Regions from separate parts of the Paenibacillus sp. CFBP13512 genome, predicted to be linked through region 1. Evidence: a T-box and tRNA genes for the amino acid it is inferred to sense, from the RefSeq annotation. Region 1 holds a T-box; the other regions hold tRNA genes.
What was found. The T-box of region 1 lies ahead of leuS (leucine--tRNA ligase). A T-box ahead of a tRNA ligase gene usually reads a tRNA of that ligase, here a tRNA-Leu.
Positions count from the first base shown of each region.

Region 2: it encodes a tRNA-Leu, which carries the amino acid that the T-box ahead of leuS (leucine--tRNA ligase) is inferred to sense. The anticodon was not compared.
Region 3: it encodes a tRNA-Leu, which carries the amino acid that the T-box ahead of leuS (leucine--tRNA ligase) is inferred to sense. The anticodon was not compared.

Region 1 covers NZ_QGAD01000001.1:489,200-492,491, reverse strand. Annotated here, with positions in the region: gene PaeCFBP13512_RS02165 (FGGY-family carbohydrate kinase) at 1-165, shown strand, start outside; gene PaeCFBP13512_RS02160 (MFS transporter) at 236-1,489, shown strand; T-box leader at 1,547-1,828, shown strand; gene leuS (leucine--tRNA ligase) at 1,944-3,292, shown strand, end outside.
Region 2 covers NZ_QGAD01000001.1:368,044-371,335, forward strand. Annotated here, with positions in the region: gene PaeCFBP13512_RS01660 (glycosyl hydrolase) at 85-1,479, opposite strand; tRNA gene PaeCFBP13512_RS01665 (tRNA-Leu) at 2,167-2,252, opposite strand; tRNA gene PaeCFBP13512_RS01670 (tRNA-Leu) at 2,338-2,423, opposite strand; gene PaeCFBP13512_RS01675 (GAF domain-containing sensor histidine kinase) at 2,576-3,292, opposite strand, start outside.
Region 3 covers NZ_QGAD01000004.1:344,984-348,275, forward strand. Annotated here, with positions in the region: gene PaeCFBP13512_RS08080 (LysR family transcriptional regulator) at 1-383, opposite strand, end outside; gene PaeCFBP13512_RS08085 (tautomerase family protein) at 536-931, shown strand; gene PaeCFBP13512_RS08090 (aldo/keto reductase) at 932-1,894, shown strand; tRNA gene PaeCFBP13512_RS08095 (tRNA-Leu) at 1,984-2,067, opposite strand; gene PaeCFBP13512_RS08100 (ABC transporter substrate-binding protein) at 2,333-3,292, opposite strand, start outside.

The DNA.
Region 1 (3,292 bases):
TGTAATCAAGCTTTGAGTATAGATTCAACGCAAGAAGAACAGATAGAATCTTTTTATCCTCAATCTTCAGATCAATTGCAAAAAGATTATCAACAGTGGCATGCGGCACAGCTCTTTTTTGCACAATTACAATTAGTAGAATCAGCAACAACGCCTTCTGGATAAAAAATAATTACTTTTGATGTTACACATCAATATCCATAGTCAAAAAAGAAAAGGAGTGTGGAGTATGAATATATTGGATCGAGTCGGTATCCCCAAAACACTAGTCTGGGGCTATCTCGGAGTATTGATTTTTATGATGGGAGATGGGTTAGAAGCAGGTTGGTTAAGCCCTTATTTGGTTGAACGAGGACTTAGTGTACAACAAGCCAGTCTACTATTTACTGTATACGGAGTCACTCTTGCAATAGCTTCATGGTTCTCAGGCGTATTTTTAGAAGCATTTGGAGCGAAGAAGTCGATGTTGATTGGATTTATCGCTTATGTAATCGGTACGTCTGCTTTTATCACTTTTGGCATCACTGATTTGAACTATCCAATAATGTTGTTAACGTATGCTGTCAAAGGATTCGGATATCCATTATTTGCGTATTCCTTTTTAACATGGGTCACTTATCGTAGTCCTGAAAATAAATTAAGTACTGCGATTGGTTGGTTCTGGGTCGCTTATTCCGGAGGTATGTTTGTTTTGGGAGCTTATTATTCCAGTTATGCAATCAAACATCTAGGGTATATGCAGACATTATGGAGTGCTGTAGTGCTTGCAGGAATCGGAGCTATTTTTGCTTTGTTAATCAATCGTGATCGCTTACCAAAAAAAGCAGGCAATGCCCGTGAAACATTACGTGAACTCGGCAAAGGCTTAACCATTGTCAAAACGCATCCCAAAGTCGGATTGAGTGGGATCGTACGGGTTATCAATAGTGTAGGTTCTTACGGATTCCCTGTATTTTTACCATTACATATGGCACAGTACGGTATACAAACCGGTACATGGCTCAATATTTGGGGAACGATTTTCTTAGGTAATATCGTATTCAATCTACTATTCGGGATTATCGGTGATAAGTTTGGTTGGAGACAGACGGTGATGTGGTTTGGTGGAGTGGGATGTGGAATTTTCACATTATTACTATTCTATGTCCCTGAATGGACGAACGGTAATTTGTGGATTACAACGATTGTTGGATTTATCTGGGGTGGATTGTTAGCCGGTTATGTTCCAATCGCTGCACTCGCTCCATCGGTTGCAGGTGGAAACAAAGGGCCTGCCATGTCGATCGTCAATCTAGGTGCGGGGTTATCTGCATTTATTGCGCCTGCAATTGCTTTTGCTTTTATTGGTACGATCGGTGCAGAAGGGGTCGTATGGATATTTGCTATCCTTTATTTTATCAGCGCAATTATTACCAAATTTATTACAACACCCGAAGAAGATGCCGCCAAATTAGCAGGCAAACGCAAAGTGCAAGAGAATATTGCGTAATCATTGACTTTCACAGGTGAATTTTTTAAAATAGAACTATTGTTATATTTTATAATACAATGCTCAGTGAAAAGGAATAGTAATATCAGTAAGCATGTAATGATAGAGAGTCGACGGGTGGTGCAAGTCGATATGATGCTGGTATGAACTCACCTTGGAGATATGTTGCAAGAATATATGGCACGCTGTGATCGTTAGCGATACATAGTCAGCGTTGTTATGATAGTTCTGAACGACATCGGCTTCCTACCGTTATCAGGCAACTAAGTGAGTGGATAGCAAAGTATGCTTGTTCACTAACTAGGGTGGTACCGCGAGACACAACCTCTCGTCCCTAGCGATATTATGCGCTATGGATGAGAGGTTTTTTTGTCGCATATGCGCAGTAAAACAGAACGAAATTAATCTACACCACAGACACAAACGGTCTTTAAGACCGAAGGAGGACACATTGATGACAGATTCAAAAACAGCTCAACCCGGTTATCATCCACAGCAGATCGAACCAAAGTGGCAAGGATATTGGGATCAGCACAAAACATTTAAAACACAAGAAGAACCAGGTAAGCCAAAATTTTATGCTTTGGATATGTTCCCTTACCCATCTGGAGCAGGACTACATGTAGGGCATCCTGAAGGGTATACAGCAACAGATATCGTTTCTCGTTACAAACGGATGCGTGGTTTTAATGTTCTTCACCCAATGGGCTGGGATGCTTTTGGTCTACCGGCAGAACAATACGCGATGGATACAGGTGAACATCCTCGTGATATTACATTCAAAAATATTGATAATTTCCGTCGTCAAATTAAATCACTAGGTTTCTCTTATGATTGGGATCGTGAGATCAGTACAACCGATCCACAGTATTACAAATGGACACAATGGATCTTTATCCAACTGTATAATAAAGGGCTTGCTTATGTAGACGAAGTAGCTGTGAACTGGTGTGAAGCATTAGGAACAGTACTTGCGAATGAAGAAGTTATTGATGGCAAAAGTGAACGTGGAGGACATCCGGTTGTCCGCAAACCGATGCGTCAATGGGTGTTACGCATCACTGAATACGCAGAGCGTCTGTTAGATGATTTGGAAGAATTGGATTGGACAGAAAGTATCAAAGATATGCAGCGTAACTGGATCGGCAAATCTGTCGGTGCAGAAGTTCATTTTGATATCGAAGGTACAGATAAGAATCTAACGGTATTTACAACTCGTGCAGATACATTATTCGGTGCAACATACTGCGTATTAGCTCCTGAACACGAATTAGTAGATCTGATTACAACACCTGAACAAAAAGCGGCTGTCAAAGCTTATCAAGACCAAGCAACGCATAAGAGTGATCTGGAGCGTACTGATTTGGCAAAAGATAAAACAGGCGTATTTACAGGTGCTTATGCGATTAATCCAGCAGGCGGAGAAAAATTACCAATCTGGATCGCTGATTATGTTCTTGCAGGTTATGGTACAGGCGCTATTATGGCTGTTCCTGCCCATGATGCTCGTGACTGGGAATTTGCGAAGAAATTCAATTTGGAAATTAAAGAAGTGGTAGCTGGTGGTAGTGTACAAGAAGAAGTGTACACAGGCGAAGGCGAACATGTAAATTCTGATTTCTTAAATGGATTAAATACAACCGATGCGATTGCTAAAATGATTGCATGGCTTGAAGAAAGTGGCAAAGGACAAGGCAAAGTCACTTATCGTCTACGTGATTGGTTGTTCAGCCGTCAACGGTACTGGGGAGAGCCTATTCCTATTTTGCATTTAGAAGATGGGACAATGAAAACTGTTCCTGA
Region 2 (3,292 bases), 120 kb from region 1:
TTTGGATTTTTCTTCTTGAGTGTGTTAGTTACGCCTTACCGGATCATAATCCTGAATCTTACTTAGCAAGCCTAGTACCTTATGTTACTTTAACTTCGGTAATTCATCACGTGTGATCACATTAGAAGCATTATAGACGGTTTGAATTTGTGCATTTGTATTTTTTTCAAAGGTGAGTTCTGCCCAGCTCATCGCAAATGCCCACTTAGGCTGAGCCGCTAACTGGCTCGGAGTCGGTAATACATCACATTCACCAATAGCAATAGGTTTGCCATTGGCTACACTCAAAGCGGTATTGTATTTCTGCGTTGTAAATCCATCTGGATTGTATACATCTAACGCAAAGATATCCCAATAAGCACTACCCGGGTTATATACATTCCAATTCAGATCCAAATCTTGCATATCCCATACCCAGACCAGATTAGTCAATCCTTTAGTTTTAACTAGATAATCATGTGTTAAGCGATACAATTCAGCTGTACCTGTACTTCCCGGACGACCTGCCCACCAGAATACTCCTTGATTCATTTCGTGAAATGGACGGAATAAGACAGTCACGTTATTATCTTCTAAATATTGAAGGTATTGAGCATAGTTATCTAAGCGAGCTTTCCACGCTTTGTTTAACGTACCTCCATTAGTCGTTAAGTCTTTCCACTGTGTATCACTAAGATGACTGACTACGCCACCTTCCCAATTGCCTGCATCTGCTTGTGTAGGAGGTGTAACATGCATCATCACCTGAACGATTGCTCCGTTATCCCATTGCTTTTTGGCTTCATAGATCATATTCCAACGGTTATTGACATCATTTGCTGAAAATAATAAATCACCACTCCACAGCCCTGGATATTTACCTGTAATGCTTTTTATTTTCTCAGTTTGTACAGCAGGCGTAGCATTCGGTTCACGATTGTGCATGCCGATCACTGTCTGCTTGCCACTGATACTTTTAATATAATCAAGGACTCCGGTAGAAGCTTGTGTACCACTACCGTATATTTCAAATTCATATAAAGAGTATCCATACGTTGTAGCTCGTTGAAAAGCATACATTTTCACATATCTAGCTGTAGTCGATGGAAAAGTAATCGTGTTGGTTCCACCAGTGTTACTATAATTCGAATAGACCGTATTCCAGTTTATATTATCGGTAGATGTCTGAATTTGGAATTGCTTCGCATACGCAGCTTCCCACCGTAAAATAACACTTGATACCGATTGAGCCGATCCCAGATCAACAATATAATATTGTTGGTCTGCGTTGGTAGATGCCCAGCGTGTAGAAGTATTACCATCTACAGCATTAGAGGCTATATTGCCACTGGCTTCAGTCGAAGAAACCGTCACTTGTTTTCCTCGTGCCAGATTCACACCTGCCGCTTCCACCTTAGATGACGAAGAAAACGATACACTTCCAAACACCAAACTGAACATCACTAGAACGATTAACAAAGTACGACTCTTTTTCACCATCATATTGCCTCCTCTATCAAGTTCAGTGTTTTCTATCTACTCCTACCCTGTAATTCATCTTGTATAGCATACATTTACAATTGTGTACGGTGCTAAAAAGCATTTTATAGAGTAGTCTATCACCTCCTTCAATATTTCAAATAATATAATTATACTTTTATTTAAATTTTAAATTTTGTTTAGTATACATATATTACATAATTTGAAAATAAAAATATATAGCTTTTCACAAATTAAAAAAAAGAATTATAAACAAAACAGACTATCCTTGATCATGGATAGTCTTCTTCGCACATATATTCAGCTATTTTAAATGCTGTATAAGCAACAACAAGGCATTGATCACTTTGATAAAAGTAACTTGAGGTAGAAGGTTCAATCTTTCTGTATTTCTGTATTTCTGTATTTCTGTATTTCTGTATTTCTATTTTTATATACTTCTCATTTTTAATCTTCACCATCTTTTTTAAACAGCTCAAGAAGCGCTAGGAATGCTTTTATAGACGATTCAATTATAAATACGATTACTTATACAAAACGTGTACAAACATAACTAAAAACCGATTCTAGAAGCTCTAACGAAGACTGCGGTATGACTGGATTGAACCTGATTATGTCTATAAAACAAAAAGAGCACTTCTACCGTTATATAACGGTGAAGCGCTCTTTTATCTGTACATCTCATAATGCCGAGAACCGGAATCGAACCGGTACGGTAGTCACCTACCGCAGGATTTTAAGTCCTGTGCGTCTGCCAGTTCCGCCACCCCGGCACATTAACCCTTGACGGGTTATACATGTGCTGCTCTTCTTTATGTACTACGTGTATGGCTTTTACTTATATCAAAAATATAAGTATGCCGAGGACCGGAATCGAACCGGTACGGTAGTCACCTACCGCAGGATTTTAAGTCCTGTGCGTCTGCCAGTTCCGCCACCCCGGCAAATGATGAGATGAATAAATTCACCTTCATACTCATTGCCTCAATCACTAGCAGTGATTGTTTCGCCAACATTTAAGATCATACCATGCTAAATATATAACTGTCAACACTTTAGATTGGATTTTATTTTCAGCTGATCAAATCGTCGATTTTCAAGAGACAATATCTATATTTTCCAAAGAAATAAATTGAGATAATCGTAAGTTAAAGCGGATCGAAGTGCCTTGCTCTCCACTATTGATTTCAAATTCACCTTTGAGTAAATGGATCAATTTTCTACTTATTGCAAGGTTAAGCCCTATACTACCGTACTGCTGATACCATGACATATCGTTAACTTCATTCAGCGAATCAAATAATTGCTCTAATGTTTTGTTATCCATAATCATGCGCGAATTATGAATAGAAACATCCAAAAATACACTGTTATCTAAATCATGAATCACAGTAGAGATAGATAATGTTAATTGTCCTACAGAGTTGTAACGTAAAGCATTAAGTGTATTAATCAAAGTTTGTCTTAATCGTAAAGCATCGCCATAGATTAACGGCAATATATTCTCAGCCGTATCGACTTTTACAATAATAGGATTCTTTTCTAAAGGGGTCTCTAGTGACGTAACCACTTCATGAATGGTATGCATCAGATCAAAAGGTTCTTGATCAATCTCTGTTGCTCCTTCTTCCATATGACTAAAGCTTAAAATGTCTTCTACTAATGTCAGCATCGATTGATTACTGGATTCAATAATATCCATATATACCTGTTGTTGTGGATCGATTTCCGAGTCCATCATCAGATCCGCTACGCCTACAATATTTGTCATTGGTGTACGAATTTCATGCCCCATGATCGCTAGAAGATTACG
Region 3 (3,292 bases), on a different contig from region 1:
GAATGACCCACTGTAATCTCGCAATCAATTTTAGGTTTATATTGCCGAAATTCATTTAAAATGTGAGGTAAATGGTAGTCTGCCCATGTTTCTGTGACTCCAATGCGTAATGTGCCTATTTCTTCTTCGTTTAGTTGCTTGGCAATATCGCCTACATAACGCCAGTGCTGGATGAGCTGATCCACTTGTTCTGCAAATCGTTGCCCGGCAGGCGTGAGTGTAGCTTCCCAATTGCGATAAAACAAAGTGATTCCTAACTCTTTTTCTAATCGTTTAATCTGGTTGGTAATTGTCGATTGAGCATAATTTAGCTTTTCCGCAGCCTTGGAGAACGTTCCTTCACGCATGACTGTCTGAAAAGCAATCAATTCTGTCAGATCCATGATCCATCTCCTTTTGCTATCTTCATCGATAAAATGAATGATCTTTATGATTATTATCTATTATATAAATAGAATGATTCTAAGTACAATAAGAGCATACACAACCGCTTAAATATTTAAGAAATTTATTGATCAGATGGAGGATCAGAATTATGCCATTTACAAGAGTCAGTTATATGGAGAATCAGTACCATGCGGAGCAGTTGCAACAGATCAGTGGGGTCATTTTATCAGCGCTGGTAGATTGCTGTGATGTACCGGTAAAAGATTGCTTTCAAGTATTTCATCATCATCAGTCAGAACAATTTATATATGATCCACACTATTTACAAGGAGATCGTTCAGATGGATTACTGTATATCCAGATTACGTTGAAGTCTGGTCGAGGGGTAGTCAAAAAGAAAAAGCTGTATATGCAATTAGCGAAGCAACTATCACAACAAGTCGGCGTTCGGATTGAAGATGTTTTTATCATGTTAATCGAGACTGAATTTGAAGATTGGTCATTTGGAAGTGGTCTGGCACAAATGGTAAAGGAGAATAAGTAAATGGATAAGCACCTATTAGGCCATTCCAATATTCAAGTATCCAAAGTTGGTCTAGGAACGATGGCATTTGGAAGATGGATCGATGCATCTGCTTCACAACGTATTCTGGATCAAAGCCTAGCGCTAGGTATTCATTTTATAGATACAGCTAACTTTTATGGCAAAAGGCAAGATATTGACCATATTGGAGATGGATTAGGAGAGCAGATCATTGGTCAAGCGCTGAAAGGAAAACGAGATCAGGTGATCCTTGCAACCAAAGTAGGTATGCGTATGGGTCAGGGTAAAATGGACGAAGGGTTATCTCGTCACCATATCATGCAAGAGATCGATCGTTCTCTACACCGTCTGCAAACTGATTACATTGATCTGTATCAAGTTCATGAATTTGATCCTCATACACCACTTGAAGAAACGTTACTTATATTGCATGAATTAGTACAGCAAGGTAAAGTCAGAGCAATCGGGTGTTCTAACTTTGCTGTAGATCAGTTACGTGCTGCTTACAAGTTCAGTAATACGCATCAATGGACACCTTTTACTTCTATTCAATCCGAGCTTAATGTGCTGACTCGAGATATAGAGCAAGACGTGTTTCCTTATGCGGATCAAGTTGGAATCGGGAAGATTATTTACAGTCCACTGGCAAGAGGGATATTATCAGGACGCTATTCATCACTACAAGATATTCCTCCTGAAAGTCGGATGGGCAAAGGCGAAGAACGCATGAAGCATTATTTTACAGAAGAAAATTTTACAAAAGTGGATAAATATCGTGTGATAGCAGAAGAAGTAGGGGTTACACTGGTGCAGTTAATATTATGGTGGACGATAGAACATCCACAAATAGATTCGATGTTAATCGGAGCAAGTCGTACAGCGCATATCGATGAGATCGAACAGGTGATGTCATTAGGAACTATGCCTGTATCCCTATGGGAGCAGATAGCTTCTATAGATTGAATAGCACAGAGATTGAAATATAAAAAGGAACTGAAATATAAAAAAGCCCATCCCGCAATAGACGAGACAAGCTTAGTAAACGATAAGTATGCGGTCAAGAGGACTCGAACCTCCACGGGGGTAAGCCCACACGGACCTGAACCGTGCGCGTCTGCCAATTCCGCCATGACCGCGAATATGTAACTTCCACATGTTCATGATGTTTGTCTGAGAAGTTAATGTGGGAGTGGTGAACAAATCACCGTAACTAAGATTATATCGGATTTGAAAAGTGAATACAAGTTTTTTGCTCGTCTGATCCATACCATTCGTACAACAATAAAACAACGATGAATCGTATATACTGTTCCCTTGATCGCTCAAAGGAGACACCGATTCATCGTTGTTTGTTATATCAAAAAGATTTTAATCCATCGAGCGTTGAGAAGACAGACTAGATTAAGATGTACCCTGTACTTTTTTCAAAATCGTTTCTAATACATAGGTCTTAGCAGGAGGAGTATTATTGAAAAAGCTAGGATCCACAATATAAACATGCCCATTCTGTACTGCTGTTAACTGGTTCCATATTGCACCATCTGCTGTGGCGGTCATTCGCTTGGTCAAAGCGTCAGGTGTATCACCAGCAACGCCTGTAGAGATAAATAGATAATCTGGATTGGTGCTTTGCAACTGAGCAACTGTTGCCGGAGCTGATACCGCATCTGTTGGCAATGTAGCTGGAGCTTTAAGCGCCATATCCTGATACATGACTTCGCCTACACCATTTTTGGCATTGTTGTATAACATCATGCCGTCTTTGGTAATTGAAGCCGCTGCTACTGTAGATGTTCCGATAATAGGTGTTAGCTTGGATTTACTTGCATTGGTCGCTTGTTGGAAAGCGTTGAGATATTGTTTGACAGCCGTTTCTTTATCTACAATCGTTCCATAGTTATACAGTTCACTGCGCCAGTCGTTGGTTTGTGCGATATAGATGGTCGGTGCGATTTTGGACAATTCATCATAGACTGCACGATCACTATTATCGGTGAAGATTAGATCAGGCTTTTGACCTTTCAGTGCAGATAGATTAATCTCTGTACCTTCGCCTTCGATCAGTGAAATATTATTCTTTTCTTCATCTGTCATATAGATAGGAAAAGGATTGCTTTCAGTCGGCTTAGGAGCCAGTGCTACATTCACATCAATCGCATTCAGGTAATCCAGTGCATATTGGCTAGTGACTGCAATACGCTTCGGAGAAACCGGAATACTTACCGTTCCAAAAGAATCATTGATCGGCATCGTTTTGATCCCATTGGGATTGAAAATATCGGCACGCGTTTCTTTAGGCTGTCCGCAAGCCGTCAAAAAAATCAACATTAGGAGTAATCCCAATCCTGCTTTGGCATAAGT